DNA from 4 places in the Pseudomonas sp. GW823-FHT01D03 genome. Region 1 is predicted to be linked to each of the others. Evidence: predicted binding sites of a transcription regulator. Region 1 holds the regulator's gene; each other region holds the start of a gene.
The links. Region 1 encodes FliA, which starts transcription of late flagellar genes. Its sites were predicted from a motif close to CTAAAGTTTNNNNNNNNNNNGCCGNTAA; they were not measured.
Positions count from the first base shown of each region.

Region 1 (3,208 bases):
GCCCCAATCGGTGCTCAGGGCCTGGGCTTCTTCAGCCAGGCCATTGACCACCGGGGTGGCGCTTTCCACCAGATCCATGGTGCGGTTGGCCGCGGCTTCGGTCAGCTTGACCACATAGCCCAGGCGTTCGGTGGCGTCGGTGATTTGCGACACTTCCTCGGCCTGCGGCATGTGCGGATCGATCTGGAAATTGACGATCGCACTGTGCAGTTCGCGTGTGAGCTTGCCCACTTCCTGATACAGGCCGCGGTCACGGGTCTGATTGAGCTCATGGATCAGTTGCACAGCGTCGCCGAACCTGCCTTTTTCAAGGCTCTCGACCAGTTCGACCGCGTGTTTTTTCAGGGTCGACTCGAAATCGCCCTGTGAAGATTCGTTATGCTCCATAGCTCCCCCGCGCGTCATCAGCCGATGCGTTCGAAAATCTTCTCGATTTTGTCTTTCAACGCCTGAGCCGTGAAAGGTTTGACCACGTAGCCGTTCACACCGGCCTGAGCGGCCTCGATGATTTGCTCGCGCTTGGCTTCAGCGGTCACCATCAGCACGGGCAGATGCTTGAGTTTTTCATCGGCACGTACGTGGCGCAGCAAGTCGATACCGGTCATGCCCGGCATGTTCCAGTCCGTTACCAGAAAGTCGATGCTTCCGCTGTTGAGTACCGGAATGGCGGTAGTGCCATCGTCGGCCTCGACGGTATTGGTGAACCCAAGATCGCGCAGCAGGTTCTTGATGATCCGCCGCATCGTTGAGAAGTCATCAACGATGAGGATTTTCATGTCTTTGTTCAATTCGACCTCCAAGCAGTCTTAAACGCGCCCAGCACCTGGACGCGCCACTTCAATCAATCCGGCAAAGCACTCGATGACTGTCTGGAGCACAACAGAGCAAGACCGGTGCCGTTCATCACCGCACCAGCCTCGTTCGCAGTGTCCCCACACTGCCTTCAGCGCGCTCGCCACTCCCCCAAACGCCCCCGCAAACGGGCCGCGCACTGGCTGTGTAACTGGCTGACCCGCGATTCACTGACGCCAAGGACTTCACCGATTTCCTTGAGGTTCAGCTCTTCGTCGTAGTACAGCGCCAACACCAGTCGCTCACGCTCCGGCAAATTGGCAATCGCATCCGCCAGCGCCGCCTGGAAGCGTTCATCTTCCAGATCGCGTGACGGCTCAAGATGAGCACTGGCGCCATCCTCGTGCAGCCCTTCGTGTTCGCCGTCCTGCAACAGGTCGTCGAAACTGAACAGCCGGCTGCCCAGCGTGTCATTCAAAATCCCGTAGTAATCGTCGAGACTCAATTGGAGTTCGGCCGCAACCTCGTGATCTTTAGCATCACGTCCGGTTTTAGCTTCAATTGAGCGAATTGCGTCGCTGACCATACGGGTGTTGCGGTGAACCGAGCGTGGTGCCCAATCCCCTTTGCGCACTTCATCGAGCATCGCGCCGCGGATTCGAATGCCCGCGTACGTTTCGAAACTGGCGCCTTTGCTGGCGTCGTATTTGGTCGAGACTTCGAGCAGGCCGATCATCCCGGCCTGAATCAGGTCTTCAACCTGCACACTCGCCGGCAAGCGCGCCAGCAAGTGATAGGCAATGCGCTTGACCAGTGGCGCGTAACGCTCGATCAACTCGTACTGCGCGTCACGTGCCGACTTCTTGTAGTAGTTCATACCGCTCGCGGTCATAACACAGGCCCTGCTGTTTGCTGCACGAGGCGCTCGACGAAAAACTCAAGGTGACCGCGCGGGTTGGCAGGCAGCGGCCAGGTATCGACCTTCTGCGCGATCGCCTTGAACGCCAGCGCGCACTTGGAACGCGGAAAGGCTTCATAGACCGCTCGCTGCTTCTGCACTGCCTTGCGCACGCTTTCGTCGTACGGCACGGCGCCGACGTATTGTAAGGCGACGTCGAGGAAGCGATCCGTGACCTTGGTCAACTTGGCGAACAGGTTGCGCCCTTCCTGCGGGCTCTGCGCCATGTTGGCGAGGACGCGGAAGCGGTTCATGCCGTAGTCGCGGTTGAGCAGTTTGATCAGCGCGTAGGCGTCGGTGATCGAGGTCGGCTCGTCGCAGACCACCAGCAACACTTCCTGAGCGGCGCGGACAAAACTGACTACCGAGTCACCAATACCCGCAGCGGTGTCGATCACCAGCACATCGAGGTTGTCGCCGATGTCGCTGAAGGCCTGAATCAGACCGGCATGTTGCGCCGGGCTCAGGTGCACCATGCTTTGGGTGCCGGAAGCGGCCGGCACGATGCGGATCCCGCCGGGCCCCTGCAACAGCACGTCGCGCAGTTCGCAGCGGCCTTCAATCACATCGGCCAGAGTACGTTTGGGGGTCAGTCCCAGCAGAACGTCGACGTTCGCCAGCCCCAGGTCGGCGTCCAGCAGCATGACCCGACGGCCAAGCTCTGCCAGCGCCAGAGACAAGTTCACTGACACGTTAGTCTTGCCGACGCCACCTTTGCCGCCGGTCACCGCGATCACCTGTACGGGATGCATGCTGCCCATGTTATTTCTTTACCTTGTCTTGCATAGACGGAGGCCACATTACTGGCTGCGCGTTCTCAACCGGAACAATGCATGGCAGACCATCGATGTAGGTACATAAACGGTTCATTACCTCAGCCAACCTGCTTGGTCGGGCTGTGGTAGATATCAGCGAACATGTCAGCCATGGCTTCTTCGCTGGGTTCTTCCTGCATTTGCACGCTGACGGCGCGGCTGACCAGTTGATGACGGCGCGGCAGATGCAGATCATCCGGAATCCGTGGGCCATCGGTCAGGTACGCGACCGGCAATTCATGACTGATCGCCAGGCTCAATACTTCGCCAAGACTGGCCGTCTCATCCAGTTTAGTCAGGATGCAGCCGGCTAGCCCGCAACGCTTGTAACTGTGGTACGCGGCGGTTAGAACCTGTTTCTGGCTGGTGGTTGCCAGCACCAGATAATTTTTTGAACGGATGCCACGCCCGGCCAGACTTTCCAGCTGCATGCGCAAAGCCGGATCGCTGGCCTGCAAGCCGGCGGTGTCGATCAGCACCACGCGTTTGCGCAGCAGCGGGTCGAGCGCCTGCACCAGCGACTGGCCCGGATCGACGTGGGTCACCGGCACATTAAGAATGCGACCCAGGGTCTTCAGTTGTTCCTGGGCGCCGATACGGAAACTGTCCATGCTCACCAGCGCGACATTCTGCGCGCCGTACT
Region 1 is NZ_JBXAKK010000001.1:1,805,245-1,808,452, reverse strand. It holds gene AC1RBR_RS08045 (protein phosphatase CheZ) at 1-387, opposite strand, end outside; gene AC1RBR_RS08040 (chemotaxis response regulator CheY) at 405-776, opposite strand; gene fliA (RNA polymerase sigma factor FliA) at 944-1,684, opposite strand; gene fleN (flagellar synthesis regulator FleN) at 1,681-2,511, opposite strand; gene flhF (flagellar biosynthesis GTPase FlhF) at 2,625-3,208, opposite strand, start outside.

Region 2 (3,208 bases), 1.1 Mb from region 1:
TCGTCAATCTGGCCGAAGCGCACTGGCGGAGCTGGCACTGACCGTGGTGCACCCGGACACTCGCGGGCAAAACATCGCCACCCAGTTGGGCCAGCAGCTGCTGATTCATGCCCAGGCGCTGGATTGCCGAGGCGTGACGATCAAGCAGGTCACGCACCACCCGTATACGCAGCGCATGGCCGCCGGCCTGGGGTTTCACAGCTGTGGTCTGTTGCCCGATTACGCACCCTCGCCGTTCGGTGGAACAGGGCGGGAGACGATTGTTGTGGGTCACTGCAGCATCGACGGTTATCAGCGCCCGCTGCCGGCACTCGCCTGGCCGCAGGATTGCCGCGAGCTGATGTCGCGTCTGGAGGCGGTGTTCGGTACCACCGACAATGCGGTGCCATGGAAAGGCCCGAAGATCCGCTTCGATCACGTATCAGGGCGCTATGATTTGCTGATCAAGTCCCTCGATGACAACCTGCTCGAGCAATTGGCGCAACTGCCGGCGCACTGGCTGATTTCGATCAGACTCAGACTCGCCCAAGGCTTTTCCAGCGCGCTGCACAAACTGGCCGATGCCGGATTCGCTTTCACCGGGATTGTCCCCGATGACTACAGCGACGGCTGGCTGGCACTGTTTCATCGTGGCTACCAGGCCTCAACGCTGAGCCTGCACTGTCCACACATGCAGCACCTGCAGGATCAGGCCCAGCAGGCCGGCGAAAGGTACCAGGACTAAAAACGAAAACGGCCCACCCAATCAATGGGTGGGCCGTGGGTGACCGGCTCAGGCCTTGGACTTGACGCCTTGATCCACAGGTTTCGCCGCGTTGCCTTCACCGTAGGTTTTCAGGTTCTGCAGCACGTAGATCGCCTTCTTGTACTCGGGGATCAGGTTCTTGCCGTAGGCATTGCCATTGAGGCCATTGTTCTGAATGGCGTCGAGCTGGGTGGCGAAATACTCCAGCGCATTGAATTTTGCATCCGGGTCTTTGGTCACGCCGAAACGGTCGAACTTGTCGCCGGCATTGAGCAAGGTAAAGGAGGTGATGTCGGAAATCAGTCCGCGTTCACGCAGGAAAACACTCAGATTGCTCAGTTGCTTGACCGAGACATTCGCCGGATCGAACCCCTTGATATTTTTGCGCAGGCCCTGCTTGTCCATTTCGGCAGTGTTCAGCGCGGTCGGATTGGTGCCGACCTTGGCGAGCATCTGCTGCACCTTGAGGCTTTGCTTGACCTCCTTCTTCGCGCCTGTATTGCGAACCAGCACCCCTGCCTTGCTCTCCCAGCCGCCGACAATGCCGATCGTCATGAGAAGACTCCCTGTGAAATAACCATGAAATGTCCTTGCTGGACTACTTGAATGCCGGGAAGTATCTACCGGCGAACTGGTGGCACCAACCCTTTTAGTGCAGTCGCTTACAATTTTTGTACATTCTCGATACAAAATGCCAGAAGCTTACTGTGTCGCGGTTTCATGGCAGTTTGACGATTGCTTGCGATACTTTTTTGCGCCGGCTGACGAGAGGCTCGATTCATTTGTATCGGAGTCGACACGCCCCTTCCGTCAGCCCGACACTTTCTTGCACCAAAGTACTTAAAGCTTCCCGCTTCGCCGACGATACGCTGGTGTGACCCCGCCGTTTTCCCCCGACCCCACAATAAAAATCGCAGTTCAAGGACCGGTATCCATGCCCGCATTCCGCACCATTCAGGCTCGCTACACGTTATCTCTGGTTCTGTTCATCCTGCTGCTGTCGGTGCTGACCGTGGTCGGTATCAGCCAACTGGTCGCACCCAAGCTGCGGCATACCGAAGAACAGGTGGTGCTCAACCGGATTGCCGAAGTCGCCGAACAGATTCAGGGCGAACTGAACAAAGTCCAGGCGCAACAGCGCAGCATCACCCAGACCATTCCGCTGCTCGACAGCGCGGCCATTGACACGGTGTTGCCGGGGCTGGTGGATCAATACGGCGAGCTGAAAGTCTTCGGCGGCGGGATCTGGCCACTGCCGGGTCAGCGTGAGGCCGGGCGCAACAAGTTCAGCACGTTCTGGCACCGCGATGCCTCGGGCAAACTGGCGGTGAATACCTTCTGGAACAGCGACGCGGCGCCCAACTACTACGATCAGAGCTGGTACAAGGGTGGCATGCAGACCCCGCGCGGCCAATGTGCCTGGGCTGCGGCCTATAAAGATGATGCGAGTGCCGAGCCGCGCACCAACTGCGCCATGGCGATCCAGAAAAACGGTGCGGCCTGGGGCGTGTCGACCATCGACGTAACGCTGGGCTTCTTCAACGATCTGGTGGCGCGCAAGGAAAAAGACCTCAACGCCGAAATGCTGATCGTCGAGGCCGACGGCAAGATCATCAGCAACAGCTCGCGCATCAGCGGCCCGATCGTGCTGAAGAACATCAGCGAACTGGCCGCCGGCTCGACCTTCGCCAGTCAGGTCAAGGCCGGCCTGCAGAACCGCGATCAGGCGCAACGCGTCGAGTTCAACAACAACGGCGAAGCCAGCACTTTCTTCATGCGCCCGATCGAAGGCACGCCGTGGTTCCTTGCCACCGCCCTGCCAACGAAAATGCTCACCGCCCAGCGTGACGACGTGCTCAGCAGCCTGAGTCTGCTGCAGATTCCGCTGGTGATCCTGCTGGTGTTGTTGCAGGTCTACGCGATCCGCCAACTGGTTTCGCGCATGAAAGCGCTGAAAGCCAATATCGACTTGCTGTCCAGCGGCGATGCCGACCTTACCCGGCGCATCACCATCCGTGCCGAAGACGAACTGGGCGCCATCGGCCACTCGGTCAACACCTTTATTGCCTACCTGCAGAACATGATCGGTGAAGTGACCCAGGCCACCGGCGCCATGGCTTCGAGCCTGGACGACCTGCAGCGCACATCGGCCAACACCAGCCAGATTCTGCTGCGCCATGCTTCGGAAACCGATCAGACCGTTACCGCCATCACCGAAATGAGTTCGACGGCCGAAAGCGTCGCGCAGAACGCCGCTGAAACCGCAGCGTTCACCCAGCGCGCCAATGAAAACGCCGATCGCTCACGGGTGGTGGTCGGTGAAGCGACCAACAGCGTAGTGGCCTTGATCGATGAAGTGGCCAGCGCCACCCAGAAAGTCGAGAACATGCAGCAAGACGCGCAGCGCATCACCGAGATTCTCGGGGTGATCGGCGCAATCGCCGGCCAGACCAACTTGCTGGC
Region 2 is NZ_JBXAKK010000001.1:2,933,087-2,936,294, reverse strand. It holds gene AC1RBR_RS12720 (GNAT family N-acetyltransferase) at 1-724, shown strand, start outside; gene AC1RBR_RS12715 (hypothetical protein) at 773-1,300, opposite strand; gene AC1RBR_RS12710 (methyl-accepting chemotaxis protein) at 1,680-3,208, shown strand, end outside.
Region 2: AC1RBR_RS12710 (methyl-accepting chemotaxis protein) is a predicted target of FliA. The motif match lies at 1,586-1,613, and genes of this name have one in related genera.

Region 3 (3,208 bases), 300 kb from region 1:
TCGGATAACGGTGCGTCTACTGTCAGATCTGACAGGTGCACAAGCAAAAAAAAACCCGGAAGCTTTCGCTGTCCGGGTTTTTTACGGGGAGACCAGCAAGAGTTTTGCTTTTAGCGGTTGAACCGCTCCACCAGCGAATACTGGGTATTCGCCGTCTTGGTCAGCTCTTCACTCAGCAATGCCGAGTTATGCGCTTGCTCGGACGTCTGGTCTGCCAGTTCCGAAATGTTGCTGATGTTGCGGCTGATTTCTTCAGCAACAGCACTTTGCTCTTCGGTGGCCGCGGCGATCTGCGTGGTCATGTCGGTGATGTTGGCCACGGCTTCGCTGATGCCGACCAGTGCCTGATCCGCTTCCAGCACTCGTGCCACACCTTCTTCCGCCTGGCGATGGCCGGCTTCCATGGTCTGCACGGCACTCGAAGCCGTCTGCTGCAGCTTGGCGATCAAGGCATGGATCTGCCCGGTGGATTCGCTGGTGCGTTGCGCCAGTTGGCGAACTTCATCAGCCACCACGGCAAAACCACGGCCCATCTCGCCGGCACGTGCCGCTTCGATGGCGGCGTTGAGGGCGAGCAGGTTGGTCTGGTCGGCGATGCCTTTGATCACGTCGACCACGCCGCCGATTTCGTCGCTGTCCTTGGCCAGTTGGGTGACGGTCAGGCCGGTTTCGCCGACCACCACCGACAAGCGCTGGATGGCTTCGCGGGTTTCGCCGGCGATGTCACGGCCGCGACCGGTCAGACGGTTGGCTTCCTGCGTAGCGTCAGCCGTACGCTGGACGTGGCTGGCCACTTCCTGAGTGGTGGCGGCCATCTGGTTGACGGCGGTGGCGACCTGTTCGGTTTCCACGCGCTGACGCTCCAGACCGCTGGAGCTGTTGTGCGCCAGGGCATCGGACTGTTTCGCTTGATCGGTCAGGTGCTCGGCGGTGTCCTGCAGACGGGTCAGGCAGGTTTTCAGGCGGGCTTCCTGGCTGAGGATCGACATTTCCAGACGCGCCTGCGCGCCACGGCTGTCGGTGTACATCTGCGCGATCAGCGGGTCGGAGGTGGTCTGTTCGGCCAGGCGCAGCAGGCGCTTGAGCCCGCGTTGCTGCCATTGCAGGCCCATCAGGCCCAACGGTACCGACAGACCCGCAGCGAGGGCGAAGCCCCATTGCGAGTTCAGGGTCGCGCCGATCACGAAGCTCAACTGGCTGACCAGTATGAATGGCAGCCAGTCCTGCAGCACCGGCAGCCATTTGTCGCTGGAAGGAATTGCCGACTTGCCCTGGTTGATGCGTTTGTAGAGCGCTTCGGCACGGCGGATCTGTTCGGCGGTGGGTTTGATCCGCACCGACTCGTAACCGATCACCTGATTGCCGTCGAACACCGGTGTCACGTAGGCGTTCACCCAGTAGTGGTCACCGGATTTGCAGCGATTCTTGACAATGCCCATCCATGGCAAGCCTTGTTTCAGTGTGCCCCACATGTGCGAAAACACCGCAGCCGGGACGTCGGGGTGACGAACCAGATTGTGCGGCGCACGGATCAGCTCTTCACGCGAAAACCCGCTGATTTCGACGAAAGCGTCGTTGCAGTAGGTGATCACGCCTTTGGCGTCGGTTGTGGAAATCAACCGCTGCTGAGCCGGGAAAGTCCGTTCGCGTTGTGTAATGGGCTGGTTATTACGCATGGTTTTTCAATCCGCAAGGCTTTGAAAGGTTGTCGGCGCTGTCAGGAAATTATTGAAGTTTTTTTTCAGATATAAGTACGGCGTCGCAAAACCGCTCTTGCTTCAACCGGCCAGCATCGGATAGGTGAACAGCGCAAAATGCAGCAGGTTCAGCCCGAAATGCGTGGCGATCGCCGCAGCAAGGCCACCAAAACGGTAGGCCAGACCATAGCCGACACCTGCCAGACCCGCCAGCAACACCCAGTGCCATCCCGCGCCCACGTGCGCCAGGGCAAAGATCAGCGACGCCAGCAGCAGAGCGAGGTTATCGCCGTGGGGCAGGTGCTTGAACAGTCGGCTCAAGCCGCCCTGTATATAGCCGCGAAACAGTGCTTCCTCGACCAGCGTCACCAGCAGCAGATTGTTCAGCAGCCACAGCCACGCCTGATCGGGCCACTTCGGCGCCCAGGCAATCATGCCGAACAACAGCGCACCGCCCAGCGCCAGGACGGCGCTCAACGTCAGGGCGAGGACGCTGGCGTACACCGTCGGACGCAGCGAGCGTGCCGCGACAATCCACGGGCAGGCGAGCAACAGCCAGAAGCCGAGCAAGGGTTTGTCCAGATTCAGGTACATCGCGAACGGCACGGCGTCGTCGGTGAAACGCAGCGGGGCGATGGCCCGGCCGTTGGCGAACCCCGGCAACCAGTGCAGCGCCAGTGACAGGGCGAGGAAGATAAACAGCGCGTGCCCCAGCAGACGCGCCACCGGCACTTGCTGTTGGCGTACGGCAAAACCGGTCACCAGCAAGAGTCCCACGGAGATCAGCGCGAGCCAGCCGAGTTGGCCAAAGCTCAACGCCAATCCATAACCGAGGCTGAGAAGTGCCAGATAGAGCCATGGCAACGCCTTCATCGAAAGTCCTTGTGCAGAATTTTGTGGAAGGGCTTTCTACACGGGTGAGGGCGTTGGGACAAGTAAAGCTGTGGCGGGATGCGGGGACAGGCTCCAAACCTGAGGCCATCCACAAAACCCATTGTGGGAGCGGGCTTGCTCGTGAATGCGGTGTGTCAGGCGACAACAATCTCGACGGATACACCGCATTCGCGAGCAAGCCCGCTCCCACAGTAGATCTGTGTGTGGCTGAGGAATCAACGCAGATCGAGTTTCGCTGCCGCGCGCTCGGTGATTTCCGTGCGCAGTTTCAACGAAGGCGACGCGCGGTGCCGAGCCTCATCGACGACAGCACTCGGCGCCGTCTGCGGGCTGCCCGATTCAAACGGCGGTGCCGGCGCATATTCCAGCTGCAGTTGAATCAACTGCGCCGCCTCGGCCCCCACCAGTTCAGCCGCGAGCACCAGCGCGAAGTCGATGCCTGCGGTAATGCCGCCACCGGTAAACAGATTGCCGTCGCGCACCACCCGGTCCTGCACCGCAATCGCGCCGAGTTTCGGCAGCAGTTCGTGATAGGCCCAGTGGGTGGTTGCGCGTTTGCCTTTCAGCAGTCCCGCCGCGCCCAGCACCAGCGAACCGGTGCACACCGACGTCACATA
Region 3 is NZ_JBXAKK010000001.1:2,108,724-2,111,931, forward strand. It holds gene AC1RBR_RS09425 (methyl-accepting chemotaxis protein) at 111-1,676, opposite strand; gene AC1RBR_RS09430 (CPBP family intramembrane glutamic endopeptidase) at 1,779-2,570, opposite strand; gene inhA (isonitrile hydratase) at 2,807-3,208, opposite strand, start outside.
Region 3: AC1RBR_RS09425 (methyl-accepting chemotaxis protein) is a predicted target of FliA. The motif match lies at 1,706-1,733, and genes of this name have one in related genera.

Region 4 (3,208 bases), 1.2 Mb from region 1:
GATTATCCGTGGGATAGGCTCCGGCACCATGTTCGCGTTTTACAGGCTGCGCGATCGTGCAGGAAACCTTGGGCAACAATCTTTGTTTAGGGCAGTCAAAGTGGACCTGTCTTGAGGCGGTGATTTCTTCGAGGTGGGCCGAACACTCATCTGGTTCGGCCCACATCAGGCAACTGCGTATTTCTCAAATCACAAACCGCGCCACCATCGCATTCAAATCCACCGCCAGACGCGACAGTTCATGGGTCGCAGCGCTGGTCTGGTTGGCCCCCGCGGCGGACTGCGTGGCCAGATCACGGATGTTGACCAGGTTGCGGTCGACCTCACGCGAGACCTGCGCCTGTTCTTCCGAGGCACTGGCGATCACCAGGTTGCGTTCGTTGATCTGGTGGATCGACTGGGTGATTTGCTCCAGCGCCACACCCGCAGCGCGGGCCATTTCCAGAGTGGTCTGGGTACGCTGGTTGCTTTGCTGCATCGACGACACCGCTTCGCCGGTACCGTTCTGGATGCCAGCGACCATTTTTTCGATTTCCTGAGTCGATTGCGCAGTGCGATGGGCCAAGGCGCGTACTTCGTCCGCTACCACCGCAAAACCGCGTCCGGCCTCACCGGCACGCGCTGCTTCGATCGCCGCGTTGAGGGCCAGCAGGTTGGTCTGTTCGGCGATGGCGCGGATCACATCCAGCACCTTGCCGATGTCGCGGCCCTGTGCAGCGAGGCCTTCGATCATTTGCGCGGTGCTCTGCACGTCATGGGTCATGGTCTGGATCGCGTCGACGGTTTTCACCACTTGATCGCGACCTTCGCGGGCGGCCTGGGTCGACTGGTTCGAGGCTTCGGACGTCGACACCGCGTTGCGTGCGACTTCTTCCACGGCGGCGGTCATTTCGTTGACGGCGGTGGCAGCTTGTTCGATCTCGTTGTTCTGCTGTTGCAGGCCACGGGAGGCTTCTTCGGTGACCGCGCTCAGCTCTTCGGCAGCCGCGCCCAGCTGAGTGGCGGAACCGGCGATCTGTTCGATGGTTTGACGCAGGTTGGTCTGCATCGTCGCCAGCGCTTGCAACAGCTGTGTGGCTTCGTCCTTGCCGTCGACTTCGATGGACTGGGTCAAGTTGCCGCCGGCGATGGTTTGCGCTGCCAGTACCGCACGGTTCAACGGGGTGACGATGCTGCGAGTCAGCAACAGGGCCAGCAGTACGGTGGCGAGTGCCGCCACCACAGCGACGATCACGATACCGGTAATGGCGCTGTCGTAATACTCGCCGGCCTGAGTGGAGGCGACTTTCGCCCCCGCCGCGTTGATGGCGATGAGCTTGTTGAGCTGTTCGCCCATCTGGTCGGTGCCGTCCTTGATCCGCGTGTTGATCAACGTACGCATCTCGTCGACCTTGTCCTGACGCGACAGCTCCATCATCTGGTTTTGCGCTTGCAGGTAGTTGTCGAGCGTGGTCGCGAACGTCTGATACAACGCACGCTCTTCGCTCTCTGCCGGCAACGCGGCGTAACTGGCCTGAGCACTGCGCACCTTGTCCACCAGTACGCCGATGCGCGTTTGCGCTTCTTGCAGACCTGCCGGGTCACGGTTGACCAGAATCCGGAACGACAGAATCCGCAGGCGCAGAACGTTTTCCGTCACCACGCCAAGGTAAGTGACGCTGGGCAGTTGGTTGGTATCCATGTCGATGGAAGCCTGGCGGATGGTCGACATGCGGTTGACGGCGAACACGCCAAGGACAATCACCAGCAAGGCGATAAAGGCAAAACCGAGGAAGGCGCGGGGTGCGATATTCAGGTTACGCAAGGACATGGTTGGACTCTCGGATAGAGGTAGCTGCGAGCGTCCTTGCCGTCATCACTGGCCCTTGGGGGCGGGGCCAGTACGGCGTCACTGTTCAAGGGAATCTGTGTGCGCCTGATCTCTGTATCGGCGGGTCTTCAGGAAGGTTTCGTACAAATCTCAAGTATTTTTCAAGGTGTTTCACCAGTGAAACACCGTGAAGCTTGGCCTACTTCTGTGGCGAGGGAGCTTGCTCCCGCTGGGCTGCGAAGCGGCCCTATAACCTGCCACCACGTATCATAAGTCTCACCGCATCAGCCGGATTGACGACTGCTGCGCAGCCGAGCGGGAGCAAGCTCCCTCGCCACAACATCTTCAGGGCGTCAACTATTGAGTTTGGCCATCTGCCAGACCCGGGCGATGTCTGTCGCCCGTTCGCGCAACAAGCGCGGCGCTTCGGCACACGCCTGTTCCAGGGTCATCGGGCCGCTGGTGACGGCGAATGCGGCGTCGATGCCGTGGCCGTAAAGCTCCTGATAGCCCTCGCCCAAGGTGCCGGCGATGACGATTACCGGCACACCGTGCTGCCTGGCGATCCGCGCCACGCCGAACGGAGTCTTGCCGCGCAAGGTCTGCGCGTCGAAACGCCCTTCGCCGGTGATCACCAGATCGGCGCCGTTGACCGCTTCGGCCAGGCCCACCAGCTCGGCAACCACTTCGACGCCAGCCTGAAATTGCGCGCCAAGAAACGCCTTCGCCGCAAAACCCAGGCCACCTGCCGCACCACTACCCGGCTCATCGCGAACGTCCTTGCCCAACGCTTGCGCGCAGAGCCCGGCGAAGTGCTCCAGCGCCTGATCCAGTTGCTGCACCTGTGCCGCTGATGCGCCCTTTTGCGGGCCGAAAATCGCCGAGGCGCCATGCGGGCCACACAGCGGATTGTTGACGTCGGCGGCAATGTCGAAGCGTACCTGCGCCAGACGCGAATCCAGATCACTCAGATCAAGACGGGCCAATTGCGCCAAGGCAAGACCACCCGGCACCAGCGCCTGCCCCTGCGCATCGAGCAATTTCACCCCGAGCGCCTGCATCGCACCGGCACCGCCGTCGTTGGTGGCGCTGCCGCCAATCGCCAGAATCACCCGTTGCGCGCCGGCATCCAGCGCGGCGCGAATCAGCTCGCCAGTGCCGAAGGTGCTGGTGATGCAGGCATCGCGCTGCCCCGTAGGCACCAATTGCAAACCACTGGCCTCGGCCATTTCGATGATCGCGGTGTGGTTGTGCGGCAGCCAGCCCCACGCGGCGTCGACCGGCGCACCCAGCGGCCCGCGCACCCGGGTACGGCGCAGTTCGCCCTCGCAAGCGGCAAGAATCGACTCCACCGTGCCCTCGCCGCCGTCGGCCATCGGGCATTTGACCAGCGTCGCG
Region 4 is NZ_JBXAKK010000001.1:2,990,203-2,993,410, reverse strand. It holds gene AC1RBR_RS12960 (hypothetical protein) at 1-115, shown strand, start outside; gene AC1RBR_RS12955 (methyl-accepting chemotaxis protein) at 185-1,810, opposite strand; gene AC1RBR_RS12950 (glycerate kinase) at 2,164-3,208, opposite strand, start outside.
Region 4: AC1RBR_RS12955 (methyl-accepting chemotaxis protein) is a predicted target of FliA. The motif match lies at 1,925-1,952, and genes of this name have one in related genera.